Regions from separate parts of the Allobosea sp. 2RAB26 genome, predicted to be linked through region 2. Evidence: riboswitches for the same ligand, from Rfam matches in the RefSeq annotation. Region 2 holds a riboswitch; each other region holds the start of a gene.
What was found. A riboswitch is a leader RNA that binds a small molecule or an ion and turns the genes downstream of it on or off. The one in region 2 is predicted to bind cobalamin.

Region 1 (3,967 bases), on a different contig from region 2:
CGAGGTCGTGCCGCGACAAGGTGCCGATCTCGCGGTCGTCCAGCGTCACCACGCCGCTTGCGACCTTGCGCAGGCGGCACAGCAGCCTCAACAGGCTCGACTTTCCCGAACCGTTGGGGCCGATGAGACCGAGGATCTTTCCCGGTTCGGCGTGCAGCGTCACGCCGTCCACGATCACGCGCCCTCCGGCGCTCCAACGGACGTCGCGCGCGGCCAGCGTCATGCCGGTCGCCTCGCGCGATAGAGTATGAAGGCGAAAGCCGGGGCGCCGAACAGCGCCGTCACGACGCCGATCGGCAGAATCTGCTGCGGCACCAGCGTCCGCGACAGGATGTCGGCAAGAATCATGAAGATTGCACCGATGATCAGGCATGCCGGGAGCAGCCGGGCATGGGCTGGGCCCGTCAGGAAGCGCGCGGCGTGGGGTATGACGAGACCGACGAACCCGATCGTGCCGACGATACTGACCATGGTCGCTGTCATCACAGCCGTCGTCACGAACAGCACGATGCGCACGCGGGTCACCGCCACGCCCAACGCGGCCGCGGCATCCGCGCCGAAGGCGAACGCATCGAGCGCCTTCGTATGAAAGATGCAGACAGCGAAGCCCGCGAAGGCCACTGGCGTAGCGAGCCAGACATCGGGCCAGCGCACCCCCCCGAAATTACCGAGAAGCCAGAACATCACGCCGCGGGCCTGTTCGGCACTGGCCAGCGTGGTGACGATCGTCGCGGTCGCCGCATTGAACAGCTGCGATCCGGCGACGCCTGCGAGGATCACGCGGTCGGTCGCGCCACCGGCCCCTGCGGCGAGCAAGGCAACGATGACGAGCGCAGCAATGGCGCCGAGGAAGGCACCGCCAGATATGCTGAGCGCAGCACCGCCGAAGCCCAGGATCATCACCGCGACCGCACCCGTCGAGGCTCCGGCCGAGATACCGAGGATATAGGGCTCTGCGAGCGGATTGCGCAGCAGCGCCTGCAGGATTGCGCCCGAAAGCGCGAGCGCTCCTCCGCAGAGGGCCGCCACCACAGCCCGGCTCAACCGGTAGTCGAAGATGACGCCCTGCTGGATCGCGCTCACGGGGTAGTCGAGATCGAACAACCCGTTGCCCAGGGCCCTGAAGACCGTGGCAAGCGGGATCGACATTTCGCCGATTGTCACGGCGAGCGCGATCGCGAGTATCATCACGACGAAGGCGAGGATCGCTACTGCGCCCCTCGCCAACCAGTTGGGCCGAACCACTCCATGGCTCACTTGGTGAGGCCGAAGCTCTTGATGCCGTTGGCCAGCGCCTCGATGCCGTCGATCGTATCAAGCCCGGCCCTGGTCGCGCCGACATCCATGATCACGATCCGCTGCTGCCGGCTGGCGTCGAGCTTGCTCGCAACCGCGTCGGTCTTGAGGAAGTCGAGCTTGAGATTGATGTCATCTGCTGGGAAACGCCGGCGATCCATCTTGACCACGACGATGACGGCAGGGTTGGCGGAAGCGACGGTCTCCCAACCAACCAGCGGCCATTCCTCGTTGGTGGTGATGACGTTCCGGGCGCCGAGCTTCGACAGGATATAGGCAGGCACGCCATTCTTGCCGGCCAGGAAGGCGTCGCCCTTGATGTCCTTGCTGGAGAACCAGACCACGACGGGGACATCCTGCGGCTTGATACCGGCCACAGAAGCGACCGCCTTGTCCTCGCGGGCCTTCAATTCGGCGACCAGCGCCTCGGCGCGATCGGAGACGTCGAAGATCTGCCCGAACTCGCGAATATTGCGGTAGACGAGATCCATCGTGAACATCTGCGTGCGGACGCCGTCGCCCGGCCCGGAATTGTCCTTTCCGACGCAGTCGGTGGGCGAGACATAGGTCGGCACCTTCAGCTTCGCAAACTGGTCGCGCTTGCCGACGATGCCGTTGGGGCCGATATGCCATTCGAACATCGCAGTCACGAGGTCGGGTTCCTGGGCGACGACGGCCTCGAAACTCGGATCGTTGTCGGCAAGCCGCTTCACCTTGGCGTTGACCGCCTCATAGGGCTTCGCGACAGGGCTGAACCACACGGCTGTGCCCACGACCTTGTCGCCGAGCCCGAGCGCGTAGAGGATCTCGGTCTGCGTCTGTCCGACCGCCACGACGCGCTTTGGCGCCTGGTTGAACGTTATCGTCTCCCGGCAATTCTCCAGCGTCAGCGGATACTGCGTCGGCGCGGCCAAGGCCGCTCCGGACATCGACATGCCGATGGCTGCGACGAACGAAAGGCAAGAAAGGCGTGCGGCGCTGCGCATTGAAGTCTCCGATAGCGTCGAGCGGCGGCATGCGTCGCGAGGCTCGGGGGCCTCGCACGGCCGATCCTGTAATGCAACAATATTACAATTTTGATAGACTGCTCGACGAGTCTGCGTCAAGCGCTCTGCCGCGGCTGCGACCGCGTGGTTCGGCATCATGGACATGGAATTCATCGCTCCCCGAGATGACGAGCCGGGAGCTTGAGCGGATCGGTTCGGGGGTGCGGGTCTACGACCTGCCGCCGACGCAAATCCCCCCGGACACCCCGCCCGAAAGACGCTTCTGCGATCAGGGCAGGTCTCCTGGCTCGCGGGTCAGCGCTGGCTTCGCCCGGCCTTCCCGGCGTGAGAGCGCCAGTGGACGTTGGGAGAAGAGCTCGCCGCTTACAGTTGCGGGGGCAGCCTCGGATTCGGCGCAGGGCGCCTCACCGAATTCCCTCTTAGCTTCGGGCCTGGACCCGAGGAACCTTGATCGCGGCCGACCATAGAGGGGCCCAAGGCGGCGTCAAGCCGCAGGCACCGACCACACCGCCTGCTGATGGAGCCCTGCAGCGAGACGGCTCCATCCTTCTCGGCTCACTCCCAGCTCAGGGCGCCGCCGTTCTGGTATTCGATGACGCGGGTCTCGAAGAAGTTCTTCTCCTTCTTCAGGTCCATCGCCTCGCTCATCCAGGGGAACGGGTTTTCCGTTTCCGCGAAGACCGGCGCGAGGCCGAGCTGCGCGCAACGGCGGTTGGCGATGAAATGCATGTACTGCTCGCAGAGCGCAGCATTCAGGCCGAGGAAGCCGCGCGGCATGGTGTCCCGGCCATAGGCGGCCTCGAGTTCGGCAGCGTCGCGGATCATGCCGCGCAGCTCGTCCTGGAAGGCCTTGGTCCAGAGATGCGGGTTCTCGATCTTGATCTGGTTGATCACGTCGATGCCGAAATTCAGGTGAATGCTCTCGTCGCGCAGGATGTACTGGTACTGCTCGGCGATGCCGACCATCTTGTTGCGTCGGCCGAGCGACAGGATCTGGGCGAAGCCGGTATAGAACCACATGCCCTCGAAGATCACGTAGAAGGCGACGAGGTCGCGCAGGAAGGCCTGATCGGCCTCGGGCGTGCCGGTCTCGAAATCGGGATCGTCGAGATGCTGGGTGTGCTTCAGGGCCCAGGCCGCTTTGTCGGTGATCGAGGGCACCTCGCGATACATGTTGAAGAGTTCGCCCTCGTCGAGGCCGAGACTCTCGACGATGTACTGGAAGGTGTGGGTGTGCACCGCCTCCTCGAAAGCCTGGCGCAGCAGGTACTGCCGGCATTCCGGATTGGTGAGATGACGGTAGATCGCGAGCACGATGTTGTTGGCGACGAGGCTTTCCGAGGCCGCGAAGAAGCCGAGATTGCGCTTGATCGTGCGGCGCTCGTCCTCGGTCAGCCCGTCCTTCGACTTCCACAGAGCGATATCGGCCTGCATCGAGACCTCTGTCGGCATCCAGTGATTGTTGCAGCCGGCGAGGTATTTCTCCCAGGCCCATTTGTACTTGAGCGGCAGGAGCTGGTTCACATCGGCGCGGCAGTTGATCATCCGCTTCTCGTCGACGCTGACGCGGCCGCCGGAGCGATCGATCTCGCCGAGGCCGGTGGCATCGGCAGAGGTTCCGCCGGGCGCGGCCGGATTGAGATCGAGGGCGGTGGCAGGCTTGC
Region 2 (3,967 bases):
AGGCTTAACGGCAGCTCAGGAACCGGATAGGGGATGGGATTGATCCCGGTCGAAAGATCGATCCATGGCTCGGGCGCCTCCGGGAACAGCGCCTTCGCCTGTGCCAGATCGCCGCCATGCCAGACCTTGCCTGCCGCCTCAGCCATTCCCGCCCCGCATGAGCCTGTCCGATTCCCTGCCGCTCCTCGCCGCCGCCCTGATCAACGAGGCGGGATTCGGCTACCCCCAGGGCTTGTATGCGCTGATCGGCCATCCCGTCACCTGGATCGGTGCGCTGATCTCCCGGCTCGACCGGATGCTCAATCGCGAGAGCGCCCCCTTCATCGTGCGCAAGGCGGCCGGCGGCCTCGCCCTCGCGCTGCTGCTTGCCGCCACATTTGCCATCTCATGGGGGCTCACCCTGCTCTGCCGCGGCCTCGGCCCGCTTGGCTGGCTGCCCCTCGCGCTCGTCGCCTCCAGCCTCATCGCACAGCGCAGCCTGCACGAGCATGTCGCACGGGTCGCCGAAGGACTGGAGCGGGACGGGCTCAAAGGCGGACGCATGGCCGTTTCGATGATTGTCGGCCGCAACCCCGAAACCCTCGACGAAGCCGGAGTTTCCCGCGCCGCAATCGAAAGCCTTGCCGAGAATTTCTCGGACGGGATCGTCGCTCCGGCTTTCTGGCTCGGCGTCGGCGGCCTGCCGGGCGGCGCGCTCTACAAGGCGATCAATACCGCCGATTCGATGATCGGCCACAAGACACCGCGCCACCTCGCCTTCGGCTGGGCGGCGGCGCGTCTCGACGACCTCGTCAACCTTCCCGCCTCTCGCCTCACCGCGCTGCTGCTGACCGCAGCCGCCGCACTCGACAAAACGTCAGACCCCGCCAATGCGTGGCGAGCTGTCCGACGCGATGCCCGCCATCATCGTTCGCCCAATGCCGGTTGGCCGGAAGCCGCGATGGCAGGTGCGCTAGGCCTCCGTCTGGCGGGCCCGCGCGTCTATGGCGAGGTCAGGGTCGACGACGGCTGGATGGGGGACGGCCGGGCCGAAGCGGAAGCGGCGGATATCCGGCGGGCGCTCGCTCTCTATCGGAGGGCATGTCTGCTGCTGTGGGGGCTCGCCGTTGCGGGGGCCGCTACCGCGCTCGCCCTCTAGTTCATCGGACCGGGCATCGCATCTGGAACGACGATCTCACCTTCTGTGTTTGCTTCGACTTTCCCGAAAGCCGCAACTCACGTTTCGGGTCGATGGCTCAGCCTCAGAACTCGATCCCGGCCTGTGCCTTCACGCCCGCCGCGAAGTGATGCTTGACCAGCGTCATCTCGGTGACGAGGTCTGCGACGGCGATCAACTCGGGCTTGGCATTGCGGCCGGTGACGACGATGTGCAGATCAGGGCGCCGGCTCGCCAATGTCTCGACCACCTCCGCCAGCGGCAGATAGTCGTAGCGCAGCGCGATATTGAGTTCGTCGAGCACGAGCAGGCGTATCTCCGGATCGTCCATCAACGCCTTGGCCTTGGCGAAGGCGCGCCCGGCGGCAGCGATGTCGCGGGCCTTGTCCTGCGTTTCCCAGGTGAAGCCTTCGCCCATCGTGTGCCAGACGATGCGATCACCGAAGGCGTCGAGCGCCTTGCGTTCCCCTGTCGCCCAGGCGCCCTTGATGAACTGCACCACCCCGACGCGCCAGTCATGGCCGAGAGCCCGCAGGATCAATCCGAAGGCGGCGGTCGACTTGCCCTTGCCTGGCCCCGTATTGACGATCAGGAGTCCCTTTTCGATCGTCTTGGCGGCAACCTCGGCATCCTGCACTGCCTTGCGCTTTTCCATCTTGGCCTTGTGGCGGGCGGCCTCGTCAGCATCGATCGTCATCGGAACCTCCTGCTCATTTCACCTGCATCGGCAGACCGGCGACCATGAAGATCACCCGGTCGGCCCGCGCCGCAAGCATCTGGTGCAGCCGCCCCGCCTCGTCGCGGAACCGCCGGGCGAGCGCATTCTCAGGCACGATACCGAGCCCAACCTCGTTGGAAACCAGGACCACCGGGCCTCGTGCCGCGACGCAGGCCTCGACCAGTTCCCGGCTTGCAGCCGCCACATCCTGCTCTGCCAGTATCACGTTGGTCAGCCAGAGCGTCAGGCAGTCCACCAGGACAGGTTGCCCCGCGGGAACCGCGCGGATCGCCTGCGCCAGGTCCAGCGGAGCATCGATGGTCATCCACTCCTTCGACCGGCGGGCGCGGTGCTCGGCAATCCGGGCGCGCATCTCATCGTCATAGGCCTGGGCCGTGGCGAGATAGGTCCAGGGCGCTGGCACCATCTCGATCAGGGCCTCGGCATGGCGGCTCTTGCCGGAGCGGGCGCCGCCCAGAACGAGGGTGAGAGGGGAAAGGATCGCTGCCACTGCCAAACTCTCAGCCCAGGGAAGATCAGCCTAAGGAACGGACCTGGCGAGCGAAGCGAAGCAAGCCGGGACAGGCGACAAGAGATCACATCGCTTCACTGCGCTCGCAATCACGATCGCTGCATTGCACAGCACCGTGCAGATGGCTAATGATCATCGCCGACGGTGCCTCTGCAAGGAGGTGAAAAGGGAACGCGGTGCGATACCGCGGCTGCCCCCGCAACTGTAAGCGGCGAGTTTCGCGCCATCGGCCACTGGGATTGTCCCGGGAAGGCGGCGAGAGATCCGGACCCGCGAGCCAGGAGACCTGCCGTCAGCGAGTGATGCAATCCAGCGGGCTGCCGGCGGGGTGGCCAAGGAGACCGAGATGACGACGAATACGGCTTCGATCACCACCCAGGCCAGCGCTTCCGAGCGCGTCAAGGCTGTCGCAGCTGCCCTGGCACTCGGCGCAGCCCTGATCTTCACCGTCGGCTTCGCCCATTCGACCAGCGTTCACAACGCAGCCCACGACACGCGCCACACCCTCGCCTTTCCCTGCCACTGAGGGAAAGGCAACATGGTCAATCGTGTTCTCACGGTCAGTCTTCTGGCCGGGCTTCTTGCTGGGCTCCTGGTAGCAGCACTCCAGCATGTCACCACCACGCCGCTGATCCTCAAGGCGGAAACCTTTGAGACGGCACTGCGCGCAGTCGAGCTTCAGCACGCCAGCTTCACCGGCGATGCCAGGATCGTCCTTGCCCATGGCGGCGCCGACGCAGCCGACCACGCCGAGTGGAAGCCACAGGACGGCTTGCAGCGTACGGCCTTCACCACCATCGTCACCATTGCGACCGCGATCGGCTTTGCCGCCCTGCTGCTCGGCGGCATGATCGCAGCGGGCGATGCCATCACTGAGCGGACCGCACTGATCTGGGCGGCTTGCGGCTTCCTGGCCTTCGGCCTCGTGCCGGCGACCGGGCTCGCACCGGAATTGCCCGGCAGCGCGTCAGCCGAACTGCTCCACCGCCAGACCTGGTGGATCGCCACCGCGCTCGTCACCGCCGGCGGCCTCTGGGTCTTCCTGCGGGCGGAGGCGAGCTGGCTGCGGGCACTTGCCGTGCTTGCCATGCTCGTCCCGCATCTGATCGGCGCACCACATCCCGCCGCCCCGGAGAGCAAGGTCCCTGCCGAAATCGCAGCGCATTTCGCCGCGCTCTCGCTCGCGCTCCAGGCTGCCCTCTGGCTCGCCACCGGCTTTGCCGTCGGCGTGCTCTGGCCCTGGGCGACGCGCCGTGCCGCAGCCCCGGCCAAGGCCTGACGCTGAGCGCGATCCCCCGGGATCGCGCCGGAAGCCAAGGAACCGGCCTATGCCCGAAGGCGATGTCACCATTTTCGTCTGCGTCGCCTGCCGGCGCGCGCGGGCGGACCTGCCGGAGGGTTACGACCAGCCCGGACTGGGTTTTGCCGAGGCGCTGCGCGAACGCATCGCGCGCGACGGCGGGACGCTTCCGGTCGAACCCGTCGACTGCCTCGCGGTCTGCAATCGCCCCTGCACCGTCGCCTTGGCGGCCGACGGCAAATGGACCTATCTGATCGGCGA
Region 3 (3,967 bases), on a different contig from region 2:
GAAACCCTGCCGCACGCCGTCGCGCCCGGCGCACAGGTCTATGCCGGTACCCTCAACCTCTCCGGAGCCTTGACGGTAAAGGTCGCGGCTGCCGCCAGCGGCACGCTGCTCGATGAGATCGATGCGCTGATGGCGCGCGCGGTCGAAAGCCGGTCGCGCTATGTCAAGCTCTCCGACCGGGCGGCCAGGCTCTACGCCCCTCTTGTCCACGCCACTGCGCTCGCGACTCTCTTGGGCTGGATCGCCTTCGGTCTGCCCTGGCCCGAAGCCCTGATCATCGCCATCACCGTTTTGATCATCACCTGCCCCTGCGCGCTCGGGCTCGCGATTCCAGCCGTGCAGGTCGTTGCCGCCTCAGCCCTGTTCAAGCGCAAGGTCATGTTGAAACAGGGTGATGCGCTGGAACGCCTCGCCGAGGCTGATGTCGCAGTCTTCGACAAGACCGGCACACTCACCTTGCCTGACCCCGATCTGGTCAATGGCGACGAGATCGATGCCGCAACCTTGCAGGCCGCCGGCCGATTGGCTGCCGCGAGCCGCCACCCTCTCGCCCGCGCCATCGCCCGTGCCGCCGGCAATCCCGCACCTGCGAGCGATGTCAGCGAAAATCATGGCGCAGGCTTGAGCGCGATCGTCGGCGGGATCGAAACCCGCCTCGGCAGTGTCGGCTATTGCGGGGTCGGGGCCGAAGCCGCAATCGTCGCCGCCCGCCATCCGGCTGCCTCCCTGATCGCGTGGCGCCATGGCAATGAATGCGCCGTCTTCGCGGTTGACCAGCAGATACGGCCGGAGGCGCGCGACTGCATTGCCGCGTTGCGCGAGCTTGGCCTCGAGATCCGTATCCTCTCCGGCGACCGGAGCGAAGCTGTTGCGCCTGTCGCGTTGGCCCTCGGCATCACGGAGGCCGAATCCGGCCTGCGCCCCGACGAGAAGCTCAAGGCCCTCGACCGGCTCAGCGCCAAGGGGCGCAAGGTGCTGATGATCGGGGATGGGTTGAACGACGCCCCGGCCCTTGCCAAGGCCCATGTCTCGATCTCTCCGATCAGCGCGACCGACCTGGCGCAGGCATCGGCCGACATCGTCTTCATCGGCGACAGCCTGATGCCGGTCGCCGACAGCCTGCGCATCGCCCGCAGCGCCCGCAACCTCATGCTGGAAAACCTCTGGTTCGCGGTGTTGTACAATGCCGTCGCGGTGCCGATTGCCGTCGCGGGGTTCGCGACGCCGCTGGTTGCTGCCGTCGCGATGTCGGGCTCGTCGCTGGTGGTCACGCTGAACGCCCTGCGCGCCGGGCGCGGCCTGCCCGGCCAGAATACGGGAGCAAGCGCATGAACATCCTGGTGATCCTGTTCCCGCTGGCGCTCGGTCTCGGACTGCTGGGGCTGGCAGCCTTCTTCTGGTGCATGCGCACCGGCCAGTTCAGCGATCTCGAGGGGCCGAGCTGGCGCATCCTCAGGGATGACGACCTGCGCTCACCTGGGGACACCAACCTCAACGATCATTGACGCCGCTGCCGTTCCGGCCTTACCTCGCCGGCGACGGTTCCCTTAGGGGATCAAAAGGGAATGCGGTGCGGATGGTTCGCCATTCAATGCCGTGGCTGCCCCCGCAACTGTAAGCGGCGAGCCTTTCGCCACACGCCACTGGGCCCTCGGACCTGGGAAGGCGGCGTCAAGGCACCGACCCGCGAGCCAGGAGACCTGCCGTCAGCCGTGGTCACACGCGAACACGTTCGGACGGGGTGTTTCGATCGCTTGTTGAACTGCACGCTGGCCAAGGGCAGCGGGCGGGGCCTCGCGTTCGCGGTGACGTGCCACTGACGTCAACGCCCGAGGTTTCACCAGTGATCCGCCTTTCCCCGACCGCCCGGCGCGGCCGGCTGCTCATAGTCCTGCCGCTTCTCGTCTCTGCCAGCTCCCTGCCCGCCGGCCGGAGCTCGGCCCAGTCCGCTCCGGAAGCGATTTCCCTCGACGAGATCGTCGTCAGCGCGACGACGCGGCCCACGCCAGCCCGCGAGATCGCCAATTCCGTGACCGTCATCACCGCCGGCGATATCCAGCGCGAGCAGCGCCGAACCCTGCCGCAGGCCCTGGCCGCCGTTCCCGGCCTCAATATCGTGCAGATCGGCGGCCCGGGCGGGCAGACCTCGGTCTTCATGCGCGGCACCAACTCCAACCACGTCAAGGTCCTGATCGACGGCATCGAGGCCAACGACCCGTCGACGCCGAACCGCTCCTTCGATTTCGGCTCGGTGCTGACCGACGACATCGAGCGCATCGAAGTGCTGCGCGGTCCGCAAAGCGGCCTCTACGGCGCCAATGCACTGGGCGGTGTCATCTCGATCACGACCAAGCGCGGTGACGGTCCGCCAAAGCTGACGGCCCGCGCCGAGGCCGGCTCATACGGCACCTTCAACCAGGCGGTCAGTCTGAGCGGCGGCGACGACCGCTTCAACTACGCCCTCAGCATCGCCCATTTCAAATCGGATTCGACCCCGGTGACACCTGCCGGTCTCGTTCCACCCGGGCGCCGCATCAATCCAAACTCCTACGACAACTGGACCTATTCGGCCCGGTTGGGCGTCGCGCTGTCCGATACGCTGTCGCTGAACTGGGTCGGCCGCTACACCGACGGCTACCTGCTCTTCACCGGCGATTCCGGTTTTCCCAGCACGCCCAGCGGCTTCCGCAGCAGCCAGGACTATAAGCAGGCCTTCACGCGCGGAGAGGTCGTCTGGGATCCGCTCGGCGGGCGCTTCGTCAATCGCTTCGGACTGTCCTACAGCAACCAGGACCGTTCCAACCGCATTCCCAATGCCATTGGTATCCTCGGCCTGCCGACGGAGAATCTCGGCGAACGCACCAAGGTCGACTGGCGCGGCGACCTGGAGCTGATGAAGGGCCAGACCCTGGTGATGGGCCTGCAATATGAGCGCGAGCGGCTGGAAACCCGCGCCCTCACGGCATCCAATGGCAATACTGGCGCCTTTGCCGAACTGCAGTCGAATTTCAGCGACAGGCTCTTCATGGTCTCGAACATCCGCTACGACGATGACGAGACCTTCGGCGGCCACACGACCTACCGCATCGCGCCGGCCTATATCGTGCCGGGAACCGAGACCAAGCTGAAGGCGAGCTACGGCACAGGTTTCAAGGCGCCGACCCTGAGCGAGCGCTTCAGCGATTCTCGCCCGGCCTTCAACTTCTTCGGCAATCCGGACCTGAAGCCGGAGGAAAGCCGCGGCTGGGATCTCGGCTTCGAGCAGCCCTTGCTCGCAGACAAGGTCCGGTTCGGCGCCACTTATTTCCACAACGACATCGAGAACCTGATCGTCACCAACGCAGCACGGAACTCCTATGCCAATATCGGCAAGGCCACGACCAAGGGCGTCGAGGCCTTTGCCGCGCTCGAACTCTCGCCCCAGTTCAAGGTGCGGGCGGACTACACCTTCACCATCGCCAAGGACGACATCGCCCGGCAGGAGCTGCTGCGCCGTCCCCGTCACAAGGCCAGCGTAACGGCAAGCTGGACGCCGGTTGACAAGCTCACCCTTTCGGCGACGCTGATCTATGTGGGTGAGCGCGTCGACGGAAACCGAGACTTCTCGATATCGCGCATGCGGGCGCCGCGAGCTGCCATCGTCAATCTCGCCGCCGAGTACAAGGCAACCGATACGCTCAGTGTCTTCGGCCGCATCGATAACCTGCTGGACAAGCGCTACGAGAACCCCGTCGGCTTCCTGGTGCCGGGTCTCGGTGCCTATGGCGGGCTGAAGGTAACCCTGTGAAGCGCCGGGCAACCCACGCGATCACCGGCCCTGCGCTGGCGCTTGGCCTCTTGCTCGGGTTCGGCGGCCCGATTGCCGCCGAAACGCCGGCAAGGCCTTCCCGCATCGTCTCGCTGAACATGTGCACCGACGAACTGGTGCTGCGGCTCGCCGAGCGCGACCGCATCGCCTCGGTCACCT
Region 4 (3,967 bases), on a different contig from region 2:
GGCATAGAGCGAATAGGTCTCGTCGAGCTTGAAGATCGTGCCGACCTGCGGGATCAGCTTATGCGAGTCGATCTCGCGCGGAGCCTTGCCCGGCACGATGACGTAGCCTGGCCCAATGCTCGGGTCGATCTTGTAATTGGCGTAACGGACGCCCGGCGTGATCGTCCAGCGACCGTTCAGCAATTCGATTTCGTCCTGCAGATAGAAATCGTAGCGCGTCGTCGTCGCGTTGGCGAAGTTGAAGCCGCCTGCAATCGTCGTGGTGGTGACGCCGGTCGACATGTTCCGGACGTCGTCGCGACGCTCATAATCGGTCTTGGTGACGTCGCCCTGGAACCCGTAGGTCAGCCTGTGGAAGCTCGAGCCGAGCGCGAAGCTCGACTTGGCCTGGATGTCGAGCTGGGAGAATTGTTCGGAATAGTCGAGGAAGCCGCGGGTGAAACGCTGCTGGTTGTTGGTCTGCGTCTGGTAGCGATTATTGGTGACCTCACGCTTCTGTGGCGAGAACGATGCCTGCCAGCGGATCGAGTCGAGGAAGCTCGTGCCGACATCCCATTGATGCTCGAAGGCGATGCGCTGGCGTGACTTCACTTCATCTCGGATATAGGGTCCGTTGCGGAGACCAGACGCCAAGACATTGTAGTCCCAGAGCTGATTTACCTTTGAGCTGTTGTTGAAATACTCTCCGGTCAGCTTGAACGTATGGTCTGTCGTCGGCGAGAAGACGATCTTGCCGAAGGCGTTCCAAACCGTGCTGTCGAGCGGGTTCAGCGTGTCGCAGCCGAGATAGCGCAGGCTCGGCACGGGGCAGCCCCAGCGGCCGCCATCGGCCCGGGCACGGCTGAGTTTGGCCTCCTCCGCCGTCTTCTGGCTCAGGCCGACAATGGCCTCGAGGGCAGGGGTGAGCCTGAAGGCCGCAATGCCGGTCTTGGTGAAGGAGCGGTCGAAACTGTCATACCCGGCATCGAGACGTACGGCATACGGCTTGTCCTTGCCTTTCAGCAGGTCCTGGGGATCGAGCGTACGATAGGCGACGATGCCGCCCAGAGCATCGGCGCCCCAGAGCACGGAGCCCGGGCCACGCACGATCTCGACGCTCTTCAGGAAGGGCATCTCGACAAAGTTGCGATTGCCATCAGTGATGCGCTCGATCACACGCGATCCATCGACCTGCATCTGGACGCGGTTGCCGCCGACCCCCCGGATCGTGAAGCCATCGAGGTTGCCGAACGGGTCGGTGCCGCTGGTGAGGCGGTTGACGCTGACGCCCGGCTGGTAGCGGACGAGGTCCTGCATGTCGCGCGTCATGCGCTCGTCGAGTTCCTGCCGTGAGATAACGTTCACGACGCCGGGAACATCGAGAACCTGCTTTTCACCGCGTGTCGCCGTGACCGTAATCTGGTCGAGCGTGAACGCCGGTGACGCACTGCCGCCATCTGCGATCGCTTGAGAGTAACAAATCGTGCTTTGAAGGATTGTAAAAAGGAAAGCGGCTGAAAAATATAGTTTTGATTTTTTCTTCATTGGAAGGCCCCAGTCCATTTGCGGGTGGATGTAGTCCGCTGGTACTAGGATTCGCAATTGTAAATTTGACACAGTGTTTTCTGATGTAATTTTGTAGCGTGAAGTACATTTGAAATCTATAATAGATATAGATTCTAATTATTCTACTTTAGCAATTGCGCGGGAACTGCTTGCCCCGCATCGCCTGCGCGCGACCACGGAACATCCCGCCGTCGGGAGCAGCGTCAGTCGGCGCAGATAGCGACATGGAGACATAAAGATGTCTTTATATTCCCATTGACTGCGGCGAGCATTTGGACCTAGGTTGGGGTGTCGTGGTTCTCCGGGTCTGTTTGCCCGGAGCTAAGAGGGAAGCCGGTGCGTCGAGGTCGCTATTGACCTGGGCAAGGCCGGCGCTGCCCCCGCAACTGTAAGCGGTGAGCCGCTGTCCAAGATGTGTCACTGAGGCCGGCAAGGTCTCGGGAAGGCCGGACAGCAGCGATGACCCGTGAGCCAGGAGACCTGCCTCGACGAACTGAACGTCCTCGGGCGGGGTGTCCCGGTGGAGCGCTTTGCGATTGCGCAGGCTCTTCGCCGGCGGAATCCTGGACGCGTCCGCTTTGGCCTTTGCTCCCAACTTCTGGGGTAAGCCTATGTCATCTTCACTTCCTGTCGCGACCCTTGGGACGCCGCGCATTGGTCCGCGCCGCGAACTCAAACTCGCTCTCGAAAGCTATTGGTCGGGCAAGTCGACCGAAAGGGACCTGCTCGACACCGCCGCCGCATTGCGCGCCGCCAACTGGGCCCGCCAGAAGGCACGCGGTGTCACCGTCATCCCGTCGAACGACTTTTCGTTCTACGATCAGGTGCTGGACACCAGCGTGATGGTCGGCGCGATTCCCGAGATCTATGGCTGGAAGGGTGGTCCGGTCGGGCTGGCGACCTATTTCGCCATGGCGCGAGGTGCGCAAAGCGAGACCGAGCCGCACACCTCCTGCGGCCATGCCCACCACGACCACGAGCATTCCCACGGCGCCCCGGCGCAGGAAATGACCAAGTGGTTCGACACCAACTACCACTACATGGTGCCGGAATTCGCGACCGGACAGCGCTTCGCACTGTCCTCGCTCAAGGCGGTCGACGAGTATCGTGAGGCCAAGTCACTCGGCTACGACACCCGCCCCGTTCTGCTTGGGCCGGTCACCTATCTGAAGCTCGGCAAGAGCAAGGACGCCAGCCTCGATCCGCTCTCGCTGCTCGGCGAGTTGCTGCCGGTCTATATCGATGTGCTGCGCCGCCTTTCCGCCAATGGTGCCGAATGGGTCCAGATCGACGAGCCTTGTCTGGTGCTCGATCTCGACGAGGCCGCCCGCGACGCCCTGCGCCGGACCTATGCCACCATCGCCCATGCCCTGCCGCAGCTGAAGATCATGCTGACGACCTATTTCGGTGGTCTCGGCGACAATCTCGACACGGCGGTCACGCTGCCTGTCGCAGGCCTTCATCTCGACCTCGTGCGCGCTCCCGCGCAGCTCGAGGAGGTGCTGACCAAGGCGCCGCGCGGGCTCGTGCTGTCGCTCGGCATGATCGATGGCCGCAACATCTGGCGGGCCAACCTGCCGGCGCTGCTCGACCGGCTCGAGCCGGTTGTCGCCAGGCGCGGCACCGACCATGTCCAGATCGCGCCCTCCTGCTCGCTGCTGCACACGCCGATCGATCTCGATCTCGAAACCGATCTCGATTCCGACCTGAAGAGCTGGCTCGCCTTCTCCGTGCAGAAGATGGGCGAACTCTCGGTGCTGGGCAAAGCCCTGGCGGGTGGCCGCGACAGCGTCGGGGATGCCCTGGACGCTTCGGCGGCCGCAGCGGCGGCCCGAAAGGCCTCGCCGAAAGTCCACGATGCCGCAGTGGCTGCGCGTGTCGCGGCGGTGACGCCCAGCATGACGGACCGCAAGAGCCCCTTCGCAGCCCGAGCGAAATTGCAGCGCGAACGCTTCAACCTGCCAGCCTTCCCGACGACAACGATCGGCTCCTTTCCGCAGACCGCCGAGGTCCGCAAGGCCCGCTCGGCTCATGCCAAGGGCCTGATCAGCGATGCCGACTATGAGCAATTCCTGCGTGAGGAGACGGAGCGCACGGTGCGCTGGCAGGAGGAGATTGGCCTCGACGTGCTCGTCCATGGCGAGTTCGAGCGCAACGACATGGTGCAGTATTTTGGCGAGCAGCTCGCCGGCTTCGCCTTCACCAAACATGGCTGGGTCCAGAGCTACGGCTCGCGCTGTGTGCGGCCGCCGATCCTGTTCGGCGACGTCTCGCGGCCGCAGCCGATGACGGTCGGCTGGTGGACCTATTCGCAGTCGCTGACGATGAGGCCGATGAAGGGCATGCTGACCGGGCCCGTTACGATCCTGAACTGGTCTTTCATCCGCGACGACATCCCGCGCAGTGCCTCCTGCCGCCAGAT

Region 1: linked by a shared signal. The riboswitch ahead of AB4118_RS21270 (ABC transporter substrate-binding protein) and the one ahead of AB4118_RS14315 (CbtB domain-containing protein) in region 2 are both predicted to bind cobalamin.
Region 3: linked by a shared signal. The riboswitch ahead of AB4118_RS11355 (TonB-dependent receptor plug domain-containing protein) and the one ahead of AB4118_RS14315 (CbtB domain-containing protein) in region 2 are both predicted to bind cobalamin.
Region 4: linked by a shared signal. The riboswitch ahead of metE (5-methyltetrahydropteroyltriglutamate--homocysteine S-methyltransferase) and the one ahead of AB4118_RS14315 (CbtB domain-containing protein) in region 2 are both predicted to bind cobalamin.

Annotation. Positions count from the first base shown of each region.
Region 1 covers NZ_JBFRGS010000011.1:72,772-76,738, reverse strand. The annotation lists gene AB4118_RS21280 (ABC transporter ATP-binding protein) at 1-223, opposite strand, end outside; gene AB4118_RS21275 (FecCD family ABC transporter permease) at 220-1,188, opposite strand; gene AB4118_RS21270 (ABC transporter substrate-binding protein) at 1,254-2,282, opposite strand; cobalamin riboswitch at 2,559-2,768, opposite strand; gene AB4118_RS21265 (ribonucleotide-diphosphate reductase subunit beta) at 2,859-3,967, opposite strand, start outside.
Region 2 covers NZ_JBFRGS010000006.1:379,309-383,275, forward strand. The annotation lists gene cobD (threonine-phosphate decarboxylase CobD) at 1-146, opposite strand, end outside; gene cbiB (adenosylcobinamide-phosphate synthase CbiB) at 158-1,138, shown strand; gene cobO (cob(I)yrinic acid a,c-diamide adenosyltransferase) at 1,242-1,853, opposite strand; gene cobU (bifunctional adenosylcobinamide kinase/adenosylcobinamide-phosphate guanylyltransferase) at 1,867-2,391, opposite strand; cobalamin riboswitch at 2,532-2,714, shown strand; gene AB4118_RS14315 (CbtB domain-containing protein) at 2,753-2,932, shown strand; gene AB4118_RS14320 (CbtA family protein) at 2,945-3,685, shown strand; gene AB4118_RS14325 (DUF1636 family protein) at 3,735-3,967, shown strand, end outside.
Region 3 covers NZ_JBFRGS010000005.1:202,448-206,414, reverse strand. The annotation lists gene AB4118_RS11365 (heavy metal translocating P-type ATPase) at 1-1,332, shown strand, start outside; gene ccoS (cbb3-type cytochrome oxidase assembly protein CcoS) at 1,329-1,505, shown strand; cobalamin riboswitch at 1,523-1,722, shown strand; gene AB4118_RS11355 (TonB-dependent receptor plug domain-containing protein) at 1,844-3,787, shown strand; gene AB4118_RS11350 (ABC transporter substrate-binding protein) at 3,784-3,967, shown strand, end outside.
Region 4 covers NZ_JBFRGS010000011.1:53,270-57,236, reverse strand. The annotation lists gene AB4118_RS21215 (TonB-dependent hemoglobin/transferrin/lactoferrin family receptor) at 1-1,524, opposite strand, end outside; cobalamin riboswitch at 1,823-2,047, shown strand; gene metE (5-methyltetrahydropteroyltriglutamate--homocysteine S-methyltransferase) at 2,157-3,967, shown strand, end outside.